DNA from 3 places in the Glutamicibacter sp. NPDC087583 genome. Region 2 is predicted to be linked to each of the others. Evidence: predicted binding sites of a transcription regulator. Region 2 holds the regulator's gene; each other region holds the start of a gene.
What was found. Region 2 encodes LexA, which represses DNA repair genes until DNA is damaged. Its sites were predicted from a motif close to TCGAACANNTGTTCGA; they were not measured.
Positions count from the first base shown of each region.

Region 1 (5,090 bases), on a different contig from region 2:
TGGCCTGGTGCCAAGTCTTCGATGCTGCTGGATGCATACGGGAAGATGAAGCAAAAGCCTCCTTGAAGCGCAGCGAGGCCACAGTGAATGCCTATGGCGCATTCGACGACGGACTTCGAGAGTGGACGCTGGACTGACCTAGCGCAATGGCCAAGGTGCCCACACGCGGCTTGAGGGAAGAATTGCGCGTGCTCTGGCTAGCCGTGCCGGCGATATGTCTTCGAGGCCGCGGGACTGCTCGCCGAATCCTGTCCGGTCAACGTCGAAACAGTGCACGAGGCGGTCCATGCCTCGATCCAGGAACTCGCCGAATCCTCCGGACGCGGCGGCACTCACCTGGATCTCGAGTTCCTCAAGGATTTCTGGGACAACTTCGTCGCATCCATCGCAGCCGCACGGCGGAAATGTCGCGCGGTACAACGCGCCGAGCTCCAGGTGCACCGCGGGAAACGTGGTGAAGACCATGCCCAGTGGCGCGCAGCGCGAATCCATCGGAAATACGCGAACAGAGCGCACCACATGGCCCGGTTGAATCCGCATTTGCCTGGCCAGCCCGGGATCTTCGAAGCAACGCACCTCGAACTGCTCGCGCAGGCAATCCAGCAACGCCTGGGCTACCTGCGGCACCGGGGCAAAGCGTTGCACATGGGAGGTCAGCGAATAGCTCTCCGCTGGAGGCTGCTCATCCCAGCGCTGGCCATAGGGGATCAGCGCACCGTGCTCGTCGAAGTAATCCGCCACTTCGATATCTGGGCGCTGGTAGCCGTGAAGCATGTTTGGGTTCTCCGTTTCTGCCGCATGCAGGTATTGCGGGAATTCAGTGCCCGAACTCATCCGAATCGGTGAAGGGGCCAGCACCGGTATCCATGGCATTGATGGCGGCCATTTCCGCCTGGGTGAGCTGGAAGTCGAAAATGTCCAGGTTCTCGCTCTGCCGCCGCTGGTCTGCCGATTTCGGTGCCGCTGCCCGCCCGGACTGGACATGCCAGCGCAAGGTCACCTGCGCGCTGCTCTTCCCATGCGCTTGGGCGATCCGGACCAGGGCAGGATGTGAAAGGAGTCCAGATTTCTTGCGTCCCAGCGGGGAATAGGATTCCGTCCGAACGCCATGCTCGGTGTTGAAACCTTGCCAATCGACGCTTTGCCGTTCAGGATCAACCTGGATCTGGTTCAGCGCCGGCACGAGCCCCGAATCCAGGACGTTCTGCAGCTGGTAGGGCTTGAAGTTCGAGACTCCCGCAGCCCGGATCTTGCCCTCGTCTACTAGTTTGCCCAGCTCAGTGAAGGCTTCGACATAGGTGTTCTGCGGGGGGTTGGGCCAGTGGATCAAGAACAGATCCACATACTCAAGACCCAAGCGGTCCAGGGAGTTCTCCAACGCCTGGCGCACGCCTTGGGTCGAATGCCATTGCTTGTTGAATTTGGTGGTTACGAAAATTTCATCGCGATGAAGCCGGCTCTGTGCCAGGGCCTTGCCCACGGCGTCCTCATTCTCGTAGTTCTCCGCTGTATCAATGCGGCGGTAGCCCACGTCGAGGGCGGACAGCACCGCTGCGGCCGCCTCGTATCCACGCATGGGCCACGTGCCCAAACCGATCGAGGGCATGCTCACGCCACCGGCAAGTTCGAGGGAAGAAATATCAGCAATCATGTCCTTGAACCTACCAAGTTCCACCACTTGCCGGGAGGCGGCGTCGAAGAATCCGCGACACACCGGGAAACAAAACAGGCGCACGGCGTCTCTGGGTTTAACGTTATTTCGGCGCATTTTTCGTGCTGCCAACCACTGAACACCATGAAGGTTAGAACCATGCCGAAAATAGGCGTCCTCGCTCTGCAAGGGGATTTCCGCGAACATCTGGCCTCTTTGGAACGGCTCGGGCAGCGCACGCACATGGTGCGCACCGTCGTCGATTTGGAGCAGGTTGACGCGCTGGTGATTCCCGGCGGCGAGTCCTCGGTGATTGACCGGCTGTCCCGCAACTACGGGCTAGCTGGTCCCATCAAGGAGCGCATCGCAGCAGGCATGCCAGCCTACGGCTCCTGCGCCGGAATGATCATGCTGGCCGATCGCATCGAGAACCCTGCAATCTCGCGAGATGGCGCGGTACAGCAAAGCTTCGGCGGCATCGACATGACGGTCAAGCGCAACGCGTTCGGGCGCCAGATCGACTCATTCGAGCACCAGCTGGACTTCAACGGGCAAAATCTCGAAGCGGTGTTCATCCGCGCACCGGAAGCCGTGCAAATTGGCCCGGACGTGCAAGTGATCAGCACCGTTCAAGCGGGGACGGATCACGAACAGGGTAGAATTGTTGCAGTACGCCAGGGAAAATTGTTGGCAACCAGCTTTCACCCGGAAGTCACCGGCAGCACCGCTATCCACCAATTTTTCATCAATCTCACGCGAGGAGACGCTTAAAGCATGTCAGGCCACTCCAAATGGGCAACTACCAAGCACAAGAAGGCCGCGATCGACGCCAAGCGCGCCAAGGCCTTCGCAAAATTCATCAAGGGCATTGAAGTTGCCGCCCGTGCCGGCGGCGCCGACATGGCCGGCAACCCGGCACTGGAACTTGCTGTCAGCAAGGCCAAGAAGAACTCCGTGCCGATCAACAACATCGACCGCGCCGTCAAGCGCGGCGCAGGCCTGACCGGCGAGGTCGTCGACTACACCGAGATCATCTATGAAGCACGCGGCCCGCAGGGCTCGGCCCTGCTGATCGAGTGCCTGACCGACAACAAGAACCGTGCAGCCTCCGAGGTGCGCGTGGGCATCACCCGCAACGGCGGCACCATCGCCGACCCGGGTTCGGTCGCCTACCTGTTCAACCGCCAGGGCGTTGTCCGCCTGCCCAAGGGCGAGCTGACCGAAGACGACCTGCTGATGGTCGTGCTGGACGCCGGTGCCGACGAGATCATGGACGAGGACGAGAACTTCGCCATCGTCTGCGACCCTTCGGACCTGCGCGCTGTGGCCGCTGCGCTGGATGAAGCGGACATCGCCTACGAGTCCGACGAAATGGAATTCATTCCATCGATGAAGGTCGACCTGGACGTTGAAGGAGCTCGCAAGTTCCTCAAGCTCTACGACGCGCTGGAAGAACTGGATGATGTCCAGGGCATCTACACCAACGCTGATCTGTCCGACGAGGTTCGCGCCGCGCTGGACGAAGAGCAGTAAGGCTTGGCCTTACGTGTTGTTGGCGTCGATCCCGGCCTGACCCGTTGCGGTCTTGCCGTGGTCGACGTCGCCGCAAACAGGCAAGTTTCGCTGGTCGACGTCACCGTCGCCGGCACCCCTCCGGGCACTCCGCTCGATGCCCGGCTCTTGAAGATCGCCAACGCCATCGACGAATGGCTGGATCTGCATCAGCCCGATGTGCTCGCCTTGGAACGCGTGTTCGCATCGGCGAACGTCTCCACGGTCATCGGCACCGCGCAGGTCACCGGCGTTGTCATCACCGCGGCAGCGCGACGCGGAATACCCGTGGCCCTGCACACGCCGACCGAGGTCAAGGCGGCGGTTACCGGTTCGGGACAGGCCACCAAGGCGGCGATCGGCAAGATGGTTGCCAAGATCTGCCGGCTCGATGAACCGCCTAAGCCTGCCGACGCCGCTGATGCGGTGGCCTTGGCGATTACCCACGGCTGGCGCGGTGCGGCCACCGGCTCGAATGCCTCGGCCTCCGCGGCTAATGCCGGTGGTTCGTCGCAGCTGACCGGTGCGCAGCAGGCGTGGATTGCCGCCGAGGCGTCGGCCAAGCGCCGTGCAGTGCGCCGCTAGCCGGCCAGCACGGCAGCGGCCCCGACCCACCGGGGAACGCGGCGGATCGATATTCGTAGGTATCTTCGATAAACTGGGTTCGATCGAACATATATCCCAAGGAGTGGCATGATCAGCTCATTGACCGGCACCGTGCAGGCGGTAGCCCTGAATACCGCGGTAATTGACGTTAACGGCTTCGGGATGCTGGTCAATGCCACCCCCGGGACGCTGTCCACCCTGCAGGCAGGACGCGAGGCAACGGTATTCACCTCCATGGTGGTCCGCGAGGATTCGATGACCCTCTTCGGCTTCGCTACCGCTGAGGAACGCGATGTCTTCGAGGTCCTGGTTTCCGTATCGGGCATCGGGCCGCGCACAGGCTTGGCCATCTTGGCGGTGCACTCTCCGGAGGAAGTCCGCATCGCGGCGAACACCAAGGACACCGCCGCTTTCACCAAGGTATCGGGCATTGGCCCCAAGGGCGCGAGCCGCATCGTGCTGGAACTGAACGGCAAGCTGATCCCGACTGGCGCGCCAGTGGCTCCGGTTTCCGGCGGCGGCAACGCGAGCGTCTGGGAACCGCAGGTGATCGAGGCGCTGACCGGCCTGGGCTGGAGCGAAAAGGATGCAACCAGCACCCTGAAATCGCTGTCCAAGGCTGATCCAGATGTCGTTGCCACCGGCAACGTCGCAGAAATCTTGCGTGCTGCACTGCGCAGCATGTCCAGCGGAACCCGCGCCTAAGCGGTCTGCGAGAGGATCAACTGATCATGAATGACTCCACCGGGCTCACGAATGCCGGCAGCGAACCCGAGGAACGGGTAATCGAAGCGGCCCTGCGCCCGCGGAACCTCGACGACTTCGTGGGCCAGTCCCGAGTGCGCCAGCAGCTCTCGCTGGTGCTTGAAGCAGCGAAAATCCGCGAACGCACCGCGGACCACGTTCTGCTCTCTGGCCCGCCGGGCCTGGGCAAGACCACCTTGTCGATGATTATCGCCGCCGAGATGAACGCGCCATTGCGCATTTCCTCCGGCCCAGCGATCCAGCATGCCGGTGACTTGGCCGCGATCCTCTCGTCGCTGACCGAAGGCGAGGTGCTGTTCCTCGATGAAATCCACCGCATGTCCCGGCCGGCCGAGGAAATGCTCTACATGGCCATGGAAGACTTCCGCGTAGATATCATCGTCGGAAAGGGCGCCGGCGCCACGGCCATTCCACTGGAGCTTCCGCCCTTCACTCTCGTTGGCGCAACCACGCGCGCCGGACTATTGCCCGGCCCGTTGCGTGACCGCTTCGGCTTCACTGGCCATCTGGAGTTCTA
Region 1 covers NZ_JBIUWY010000001.1:944,523-949,612, forward strand. The annotation lists gene ACIOU9_RS04490 (CapA family protein) at 1-137, shown strand, start outside; gene ACIOU9_RS04495 (DUF6226 family protein) at 139-774, opposite strand; gene ACIOU9_RS04500 (aldo/keto reductase) at 818-1,651, opposite strand; gene pdxT (pyridoxal 5'-phosphate synthase glutaminase subunit PdxT) at 1,811-2,422, shown strand; gene ACIOU9_RS04510 (YebC/PmpR family DNA-binding transcriptional regulator) at 2,426-3,184, shown strand; gene ruvC (crossover junction endodeoxyribonuclease RuvC) at 3,188-3,787, shown strand; gene ruvA (Holliday junction branch migration protein RuvA) at 3,896-4,513, shown strand; gene ruvB (Holliday junction branch migration DNA helicase RuvB) at 4,540-5,090, shown strand, end outside.
Region 1: a site for LexA is predicted at 3,871-3,886, ahead of ruvA (Holliday junction branch migration protein RuvA). Genes of this name have one in related genera too.

Region 2 (5,090 bases):
AGGCCAAGTTCCTTCAGGCGCGCGACGATGCGGTCCCGCTGGGACTTGATGTCCTCGACCTGGGCCAACAGCAACTCGATGTTCTTCAAGGCCGCGATGGCGGTTGCCTGGGTCACTGCCGACAGGTGGTACGGCAGTCGCACCAAGCGGATGGCATCGGTGACTTCTGGCGCAGCGGCCAGGTAGCCTACGCGCGCACCGGCCAGGCCGAAAGCCTTGGACATGGTGCGCGAGACAATCAGCCGCTGGCGGCCTTCGAGCAGGCTCAGCGCCGAGGTGGTGCTGGCCAAGGAGAACTCGGCGTACGCCTCATCCACGATCACCATGCCGTTATGCTCGCTCATGGCTTCATATACCGCGGTGATGACGTCCAGGCCAAGGGCCGTGCCGGTGGGGTTATTCGGAGAGCAGAGGAAAACGATGTTCGGCTTGTGCTCGCGAACCTGTGCGGCTGCGGAATCGGCGGACAACGTGAAATCTGCGGCGCGTTCACCGGCGATATATTTCGTGTCAGTACCACTGGCAAGCAGCGGGTACATGGAGTAGGTTGGGCCGAAGCTCATCACGGCACGGCCGGGGCCGCCAAAGGCTTGCAGGATTTGCTGCAGGATTTCATTGGAACCGTTAGCGGCCCAGATATTGTCCTTGGTGAGCGAGTGGCCGAGGTAATCGGCTAGGAGTTCGCGAAGCTCGGTGAACTCGCGGTCCGGATACCGGTTCAACATTGCCGCCGCCTTGGCCACCTCTTGTGCAATGGCATCGACGACTGTCGGTGGCAACGGATGGGTGTTCTCGTTGACGTTCAGCTGGATGGGCACGTCAATTTGTGGTGCGCCATAAGGGGATAGCCCGCGGAGATTCTCACGCAAGGGCAGCTGACTCAAAAGTTCACTGCGGTCATTCACGCATCAAGTCTACGTGCGCAGCGCGCCTGCCGGTGAATCCGCTACAGCCACAGGTAACAAACTCGAAGCAGGCTGGGGAAGCTAGCCGGCAAGGACCGGAATCGACAAGGTTTCGCCAACCTGGATTTCGCTGCCGGTCAGGGCATTGAGTTCGGCGATGTGGCCCACTGCCGAGGTCACGTCGTAACCGGTGGCGTAATCCCGGGCCAGGCTCCACAGCGTATCCCCTGGAATAACGGTGACATCAACGGTTCCGACTCCAACAGGAGTATCGGCTGCGGCATGCGCGTCAGAGGCAAACATGGAGATGAAGAAAGCTGCGGCGATGGTGAGTGCGAAAATGGGCATACCCACAAGCACGGCCCATCCGCGACGGTTGATGCGGATCTTCAGTGGTGCCTGGGTCTGATTTGAGTCAAGTGCGACGGTTGCCATGACTTTGTCTCCTCAAGAAATTCAAGTGATGCGAATTTGTATTCGAAAGCGTAGATTCGAAAACTTGTTCGAACCTCGTATATCTGTTCTAACAGAGGTTTGCGGAACTTGTCCAGAAGTTTTCGAACAAATCTTTGAAAGAAGCTCGCTTATCTACTAAGATTTCGAAGTAGACGAGCAATGAAAACATCTCACCATCTAGCGCCGACAGTTTGGACTTACGAACTTTCGAATGATTGCTAGGGAAGGCAAAATCTCATGTCAGCTTCACAACGCACTCCCCGATCGAATGCACGTTCGCTGACGATTCGCCAAAAGAAGATCCTGGAGACGATCCAGCGGTCAATCGGCAAGAACGGTTATCCACCATCGATGCGTGAGATTGGTGACGCAGTAGGGCTCAAGAGCCTTTCGAGCGTCACCCACCAGCTGAGCCAGCTGGAAAAGCTCGGCTATATCCGTCGAGATCCACGCCGTCCGCGCGCAATGGAAATCCTGCTGCCTCTGCAGCTGGCCGAAGACGCCGAGAAGGCCGAAGTTTCGAAGCCGGTCGAGCCAGATGCCAGCGAAGACGCCAAGATCATTGAATTGAGCACTTCCGCTGACACCACCATGGTTCCCCTGGTTGGCCGTATCGCTGCCGGCGGTCCGATCCTTGCCGAACAGTCCGTCGAAGATGTTTTCTCGTTGCCTCGTCAGCTCGTAGGCCACGGCGAACTGTTCATGCTCAAGGTTTCCGGCGATTCAATGGTTGACGCTGCGATTTGCGATGGCGACTGGGTAGTTGTCCGCCGCCAGCAGACGGCGGACAACGGCGACATCGTAGCTGCCCTGCTCGATGAAGAAGCCACGGTAAAGACTTTCCGGCAGCGTGACGGGCATACCTGGCTGCTTCCGCAGAACTCGCGCTACGAACCAATTTTGGGTGATGCCGCAACGATCATGGGACGCGTCGTCTCGGTGATGCGCTCGCTCTAGAATACGTACGGTCATTGCGCTGGTGCTTGGCACCAGCGCAATTCTCGTTTAACCCGCTATTGGCCGGCGTTCAACTCGAATTGAGCGGCCGCCGAGAAGATCATCCAGCGTTGGATTGCCGCCGAAAGCCGGCGTGGTTCCTGGTCAGCCAGATGGCGCGCCGTTGCCATGACCAGCCTCCTGGCCTGCTCCCGGCTCCGGGCTTCCAAGCGGCCATCATTACCGGCGAGGGCCAGATATCGGCAGAGTATCCCCGCGAACAGGTTGCCGTCTCCCCCGCTGTTGAACGAGAGGACCCCGGCAGCAGTTGACAGCGATTTCGTGGTGGCATCGATCAGTACTTTAGCGTGAGCCAGATCAGCAGGCTCGCCAAGCTCAAGCAATGCCCCGAGCACCAGGCCCTGGTTATAGGTGTAGACCGCTGGTTCCACGGCGTGTCCCTGCGTGGTCAACCGAAGTCCGTCCAGATACAGTCCTCGCTCCACGCTGAACAGATTCTTTTCCAGCCACTGGAGAAGCTCTCGCGCGGTCTCTTTCTCCCCGGTACGGGCAAAGAACAGTGCCGCCGGCGCGTTGGCTGGCGTGTTCTTGAAATCCCGCTTTCTGGACCAGTACAGGCCGCCGTCCAGCACCCCATCCATGCCGGCATGGAGCTGCCGTCCCAGCGTCCGAACTGCCGCCTCGGCAGGACGGCTCCTGTGTCCCGTCACCAGCTGCGTGAACTCTGACAGGCGGCCGCTGGCCAGGGCAAGCCAAGCCATGTCGTCGAAGAAGTAGTTGGGCAAGATCCCGAAGTTTCGAATTCGAATGCCGCGCAATAGGCCGTTGGCCCGGGCAAGCGCTTCGCGCGCCCGGTGTTCGTTGCCTTCGTCCCAGTACGATCGGCCCTCATCGATGATGGCATCCAGATAGTGCGCCTGCCACCAATAGTTCCACTCCGCAAGCGGGTGCGCGAAACCATTGAGATTGCTGAGCATGCTTCCGTCGCGCAACCGATGCGCTTTGCTGTAGCTCTGTCCAATCCACGTTCCGGGCAACCCCATGAGGCGATGCCCGAACCGCTGGTGGGTGTCGATCGCGGCTTGGTGCGCCAATTCCTGCATGGACTCCATGGTGCCTTCCGATTCGAGCTTCATCAGTTCTTGTCACAGACCTTAGTGCATCTGGAAGCATCATGCTGGTACCGGTTAAAGAACTTGAGCTGTCCCGAAGGACAGCTCAAGTTCATATTCTGGCCGCGGCTATTTCCCGCCCGGGTTCAATCGCTTGAGAACACCAGTGATGACCTTCTTATCGACAGTCGGCCACATCGGCGGCAGGGTAGCTTTCAAGAAGCTGCCGTACCGCGCCGTGGCCATGCGCGAATCAAGGATCGCCACAACGCCCTTATCCCCGACCGAACGAATCAAGCGCCCAGCACCCTGGGCCAGGCGAATCGCCGCATGGGTGGCGGCAACCTGCATGAAGCCATTTCCGCCATGCTTGGCCACGTCCTCGGAACGGGCCTTGGAGATAGGATCATCCGGGCGCGGGAAAGGAATCTTGTCGATGATGACCAGCCGGCAAGAATCGCCTGGCACGTCCACGCCCTGCCACAAGGTCATGGTTCCAAACAGGCAGGTGTCGCGTTCGCTGCTGAACTGTTCGACCAGCGACTTCATGCTGGCTTCACCCTGGCACAAGATTTCCACGTCCAGGCGCTCGCGCAAGATGCTTGCCGCTTCCTCGGCGGAACGCTTGGAAGTGAACAGCGCCAAGGCGCCGCCACCGGAGGCCTTGATGAGATCTTCGATCTCATCCAGCGTCTCCGCCGCCAGTTGGCGTCCTGGCTTGGGCAGGTGCTTGGCCACGTAGAGGATGCCCTGCTTGGGGTAATCGAAAGGGCTGCCAACATCTACGCCGGTCCATGATGGAGCGCCGGCGCCCATCAGGCCCAAGGAGCCTGCTACCGAGTCGAACTGCGAGCCAATGGCCAAGGTGGCGCTGGTCAATACGACCGTGCGCCCGTCGAAGAGGCCCTCGCGCAACTTGCCGGCCACCGACAACGGTGCCACGTTCAAGGTTGCAGGCTGGCTCTCATCGGCCTCGACGTAGCCCCGGCCTTCGACAAACTCCCGCGGACGGGTGGTGTACAGGACCTCGCGGCGTTCTTCGGATTCGAGCATGCGAATCGCATCATCCATCACTGCCTGCAGCTGGGAGCGGGCAGTCTGGCGGCCGCCATCGGCCGGTGCATTGGCTTCGGGCTTGGACAGCGCCAGAGCCAGCCGGGCCTGCTCCACGATGTCGTTCAGGGCAATGCCCATGTCTTCGCGCAGACCATGTTCCAGCAAGCCTGTCGGCAACCCGGTCAACGACTTTTCCAGGCGGTTTGCGGCCTTGACCATCTCATCCGCATTGATACCGCAATGGCGCTTGGCACCGCCAGCGGCGGTAAGAACCATGCGCGAGGAGAGCGCGCCCGAAACCGAGCTGGTCACGCGATCTTGCAGTTCGTGGGCCTCATCGATGATCGCGACTTCGAAGTCCGGGAGAACCGAAAGCCCCTCGAAGGCCGAAACCGCCAGCAACGCATGGTTCGTAATGACCACGTCGGACTCGGCGGCACGGGCACGCGCCATTTCCGAGAAGCATTCGTCCGCCATCGGGCACTTCTGCGAGCCGAGGCACTCCATGGCCGAAACCGAGACCTGCTTCCAAGCCTTGTCACTAACCCCGGGCACCAGTTCATCGCGGTCACCCGTGTCGGTCTCTTCGGCCCATTCACGCAGT
Region 2 covers NZ_JBIUWY010000002.1:41,926-47,015, forward strand. The annotation lists gene ACIOU9_RS06360 (histidinol-phosphate transaminase) at 1-905, opposite strand, end outside; gene ACIOU9_RS06365 (LysM peptidoglycan-binding domain-containing protein) at 987-1,340, opposite strand; gene lexA (transcriptional repressor LexA) at 1,599-2,318, shown strand; gene ACIOU9_RS06375 (glycoside hydrolase family 76 protein) at 2,375-3,454, opposite strand; gene ACIOU9_RS06380 (ATP-dependent DNA helicase) at 3,560-5,090, opposite strand, start outside.

Region 3 (5,090 bases), on a different contig from region 2:
GCTAGCTTGCTCGGGATCAGCCCGCGGCCTTCTTCACCAGGTCCCGGATCCTGTCTTCCGTTGCAGAATCCAGCGAGGTGATAGTCCATGCAACTGGATGCATGTGGGAGCCTTCCTCGTAGGCTGGATTCACGACTTCTCCAAAACCGAAAGCTACGAAGTCCTTGTCAGGCTTGATGTAGCAGACGTCTTTGCCATCCCGGACGTAGAACGGAAGTCCCCAGCGGACGATCGGCTCCAGCGATGGTGCGCTCTGCATGATTATGGCGTGAAGCCGTTCGGCAATCTCGCGATAGGGTGCTGGAGCTGTGCTGAGCTTGGCCAGAACTGCGGCGTCGCCTTTTTTGGTGAAGATCATCCCTAGTCTCCTTCTAACGGCTGGCGCTGCATTGCGGCGCTGGGTGATGTCGCTCGCGCGATCGCTTTTGGCGCCCGATCGGCCCATAATCCACCTTACCGACTAAGGGCATCTGATTCACGGATTCTTGCACTGGAATACAGGCAGCTGGCCTCAGGACAGCTTGATCGTGCAAGGAAGTAGCATGGACGCCCAACTCATACGCGTATTGGTTATCCCACCGAGTTGACTAGTGCACTGTTAGGCTACTGACATGCGTAAACTTCTAGCCATCTCCGGGTTCGCCATGATCGTGGCTTACGCGGCTTACGGCTCACTGCTCATGAACAATTGGGCCGTGACCGCAGCAAGTGGACTCTCCCTCGATGAAACCATTTCCGAGATGGCCTCAATGGACCAGAATTACGACTCGCTTGGAGGGTGGGTCTTCGCAGCCACTGGAACCGCCCTCGCCATTTCTTGGCTCGTTCCGGTAGTTTCCGCCGGACGCAAGCTGCCCGCCTGGGCGGCTATCGGAGCTTGGAGCCTGATCATTGCCTTAGGCGCACCGGCTTATTTCTTCGCTTCCTTCGCCAATATGAACTCGGTGGGCGACACCTTTGCCGATTGGAACGCCGATGCCGCCGCGGATCTAGCCGCACCCCTGTACATGGCCAGCGTCCTCGCCTTTGCCATACTCGCAGCCATGGCAGCCCTTGGCATCCGAACTGCCTTCACCCGCCCGCCGCGCCCCCTGCATCCAACTAGCAACTAGCACGGCACCCATTACTGCCTTCCCTGATCTAGCCATTTTCGCGCCGGAATCACGCTTAATCGCATTCGTATAAACTTTCTAGAACTTATCCACAATTGGTTTCGAACCAGAAGATACTGTCGATAATCTGCGCGAACGTTAACTATGACTATTCCCGCATATCTAGACGATCACGACGATGAACATCGCCTTCCACTGCGCCCGCCGGGCACCCGCATGGAGTCGCACAGAGCGTCAGCACTCGACGCCCATCGCGAGCACCAGTTGTTCTTCGGACCCATCAAGCAGGTTGCTGACGAACTATTCAATGCGGGCCCCGTGGATGGGCCCGGAGACGCATTGGAACGCCTGAAGAAACTCCAACGCCTGATGAGCAGCGCTGAAGCCGCTATCTGCGTTTTGCTGGCAGACGGAGTCGAGCAGGTCAGCGCGTCCTTCAATGACCTGATTGCCACCGAGCATGCCCACACCCCAGACGAAGAAGCCGAAGCCAGCAAGAGTGCCGAATACTATGGCATAGACCGTGGCAGCGAGCAGGTCATCAACTCCAATTTCGTAGCTGAGTCAGCTGTCGCATTGCGCGAATCCGTCCGTAAAGCCAGCAAGCGGATGTTCCATGCCAAGGGCTTGCGCCACGCCTGCAAAGCCACCCTTGCCGCGCTCGCTGCAGGTGAGATTACCGTTAAGGCCGCCCACGATATCGTCAAATACTCGCAAGACCTTTCCCCGGAGCAGGTCGGCCGCATGGAGGAAAATTTGCTGCCTTTGGCAAGAACAGCCTGCGACGAGACTGTCTACCAGCGGGCCCGTCGCTTTCACGACCGGATGAATCCCAATTCGGCAGAGAACCGGCAGAAGAACGCATTCGCAGCCCGTAATCTCAAGGTGTGGAATGAGGAGAATGGCATGGCTACCTTGCAGCTGCATCACCGCGCTGATGTCATCCATTCGATTCGCAACTCGATAAAGCAGGCAGCCGCCCAGATCACTGATTCCAAGGATCTGCGCACGCAAACGCAGGTTGAAGCCGATGTGCTTGCGGACGTGTATCTGCATGGCTGGCCCGGAATGGAAGGCATGCCGCTGAAGCCACGGGTTGCCATCACGATCCCAGCCATTGAAATGCTCGTGAATCCCGCTCGCGCCCTCGCTGATTTGGAAGGTTACGGGCCGATCCCAATCAGCGTAGCGTTGGAAATCGCCGCGGATGCTCCGTCGTTCCAGCGCGTTCTGACCGACCCGTGGACGGGAGCCGCAATTGATGTGGAGCCCAAGAAATATCGACCTTCCCAGGGGTTGCGCGATTTGCTGCGTTACCGCGACCAGCATTGCGGTTTCCCTGGTTGCCGCCGTCTGCCCGATCGTTCGGAAATTGATCACATCGAAGCGTATGGACAGGGCGGCCACACTACCCGTCAGAACACTCATCTCTTGTGCAAGCAGCATCAGATGTACAAGCACGCGCTTGGCTGGAAGGTCTTCGCTTGCCCGGATGGCTCCAAGACGTGGGTATCTCCGCACGGGCTGCGGTCAATCACGGTTCCCGAGAGCGTGGACAACGTGGAGAAATTTGATCATGTCAACGATCGTTGTCCTCAACGTCCCCAGGAGGCTGCGGCCTGCGAGGTGCAATTGACCCCCGAAGTGCGGCGAGTACTGGGGCTCGGCCAAGATGAGGGCCTGCCCGGAACCGGAACCAGCTAGAGCCAGTACCTGATTTGGATTTCGAGTGACAAATTTTTTCAGTCACTAGCACCACCACACCACCCATACTTCGCAGGAGCAACGGCTTTGAGTCTGGTTGCAATGCTGGCCGCGGCCTGAATCAAGAATCCCGGCCGCGTTCGATTCAAGCGATTCGTACTGAATGAAAAAAATCTACAGTCACAGCGCGCAGGTCAACTCGAACTCCGCATGGTTTTGCTGCCCTCGGGAATGAAAATTTTTCTCAGTCGGAAGGCACTATCCCTCAAGGTCGAAACGCGCCAGCGCAGCAAGCTCAGTACGGTTTGAGACCGCCAGCTTCGTGTAGATCTTGGTCAGGTGGTACTGCACTGTCTTGGTGCCTATATACAGCTCTTCAGCGACACGTCGATTGCTTGCACCTTCGCAAACCAGCTTGGCCACGGCTTGTTCCTGCGCCGTCAGCGTCGACCAGTCAGCACTCTCCCTGCGCAGCATCCCGGTTCCGCTTGCCTGGAGCTCACGAGTGCAGCGGTCGATGTACACGGATGCATCGAAGTGCGTGAAAATCGCCAGCGCGCGGGTCAACGGCGCAACGCATTCGGCTCGCTTGCCGGCTCGGCGCAGGCATTGCCCGTAGTAGAAATCAATTTTTGCCCGATGGTAGACCGACCCGATGCCTTCCAAACGGCGGATGGCATCTTCAAAGGCCAAACGGGCTGCGTCGATATCACCGCGGGCTGCCAGCAAGGTGCCTTGCACGCTCAGGAATCGAGCGGCTCCGCTCTGGTGGCCTGAAGCGAGAGCACTCTCCAGCAACGGCTGTACGAATTTCTCTGCTTCATCCAGGCGTTCGCAACGGATTAGCGCCATGGCGTATGTATCCTGCCAGGTCCAGAAACCTGCTTGGTCGATGCCCTGCGTACGGTCCAGCCGAAGCAATGGTTCCAGCGTCCGCACAACCTCTTCATGGTTTGCCTGCGCCCGGGCAATCTCGGCCCGCGCCATCCGGTAAGGCATCTCCATAATGGCATAGCTGCCGGTGCGTGCCCACGACTTGCGAAGGTGCAGATCCGCCTGCTCCCAATTGCCGCGCAATGCGTGAATCTGCACCGCCGTCAGCTGGATCAGCGGACGCAGGATCTGGATTTCAGAACGCTCCTGCAGGGACTGCGCGGATCGAACCGTCTCCAGCGCTTGGTCCCAGTCGCCCATGAGGAATTCAGCGCGCGCCGACCAGGCTTTGGCCCACAGCGAGATGCGCAGGGAACCATCGCTGAAGTCCGTGGAGCTGGCTGCGGAGAGCTCGTGCCGGGCTAGCTCCACGCGATCGGTCGCGAGGTATACCCAGCCCAGTGACATTTCTGCGCGCTGGCGCTGTGCTCCTGCCGGAAGGGTGGCCAGCAGGTCCATCAAGACCTGCTCCCCCTCATCAGGCCGGCCCATCATCGCCAGGCCGAGCCCTTGGATGGCTGCATTCTCAATGGCCAGCGGGCTGCCCACCTGGGCAAGGCGCAGCGATTGCTCAGCCCAGTCAATGATCTTCTGCCCCTTCAAACGGCACAGCGAATCGAGGACTTGGCGTTGGGCGATCGCGGCCATCACATCGTTGTCCTGAGGCTGGACCGCGTTCTGCCAGGCACTGGACAGCCAGCGCTGCGCGGTGTTGGCGCGGCCTTGCAGGATCGAGATGTATCCGGAAAGCACGTCCCGTTCCGGACTGCTTTCCAAGCTCGAAAGCTGATGCGCGAAGGTTTGCGCCCGCGGCAGCTCGCCGGCGGCGACAATCGCATCCACTGCGTTGAGCAGCAGGGAGTCGCGGCGCATCGGTTCCGGGGACAAGTGCATGGCCCTGAAGTACGCGGTAGCGGCCGAAGACCACTCGCCCCGCTTGCCTTGGGACCGCGCGTAGTCTTGCAGTTCCATCGACAAGCTGCCATCGGGCAGGATGCTCGCATCGGCCCGATGGCCCAGCTTGGCCCCCTGGTCCTCGACGATGTCCGCGGCACAAGCATGCAACCGGATGCGGGTGCTCAGCGGGATCTGATGGTAGACAGCCATTTGGGTCAATGCGTTCTCGAACCCGAGCCGCACCTTCCCGCTATGGCCGTGGGTTTGCGCCAGCGAGGAGTCGAGAATCTGCTGGATCGGCAGCAGCGGATCATCCTCGCCCACCAGCTTGGCGATATTGTCGATCCGGGCCTGCGCGCCGAGCACCGCAGCCGCTTCCAGCAGCGCCCGCGCCCGCGGTTCCAACCCCTCCAATAGCTCGATGACGTGCAACGACAGGGCGCG
Region 3 covers NZ_JBIUWY010000004.1:240,771-245,860, reverse strand. The annotation lists gene ACIOU9_RS12620 (DUF1801 domain-containing protein) at 17-358, opposite strand; gene ACIOU9_RS12615 (hypothetical protein) at 612-1,112, shown strand; gene ACIOU9_RS12610 (DUF222 domain-containing protein) at 1,257-2,816, shown strand; gene ACIOU9_RS12605 (LuxR C-terminal-related transcriptional regulator) at 3,075-5,090, opposite strand, start outside.
Region 3: a site for LexA is predicted at 1,178-1,193, ahead of ACIOU9_RS12610 (DUF222 domain-containing protein). Genes of this name have one in related genera too.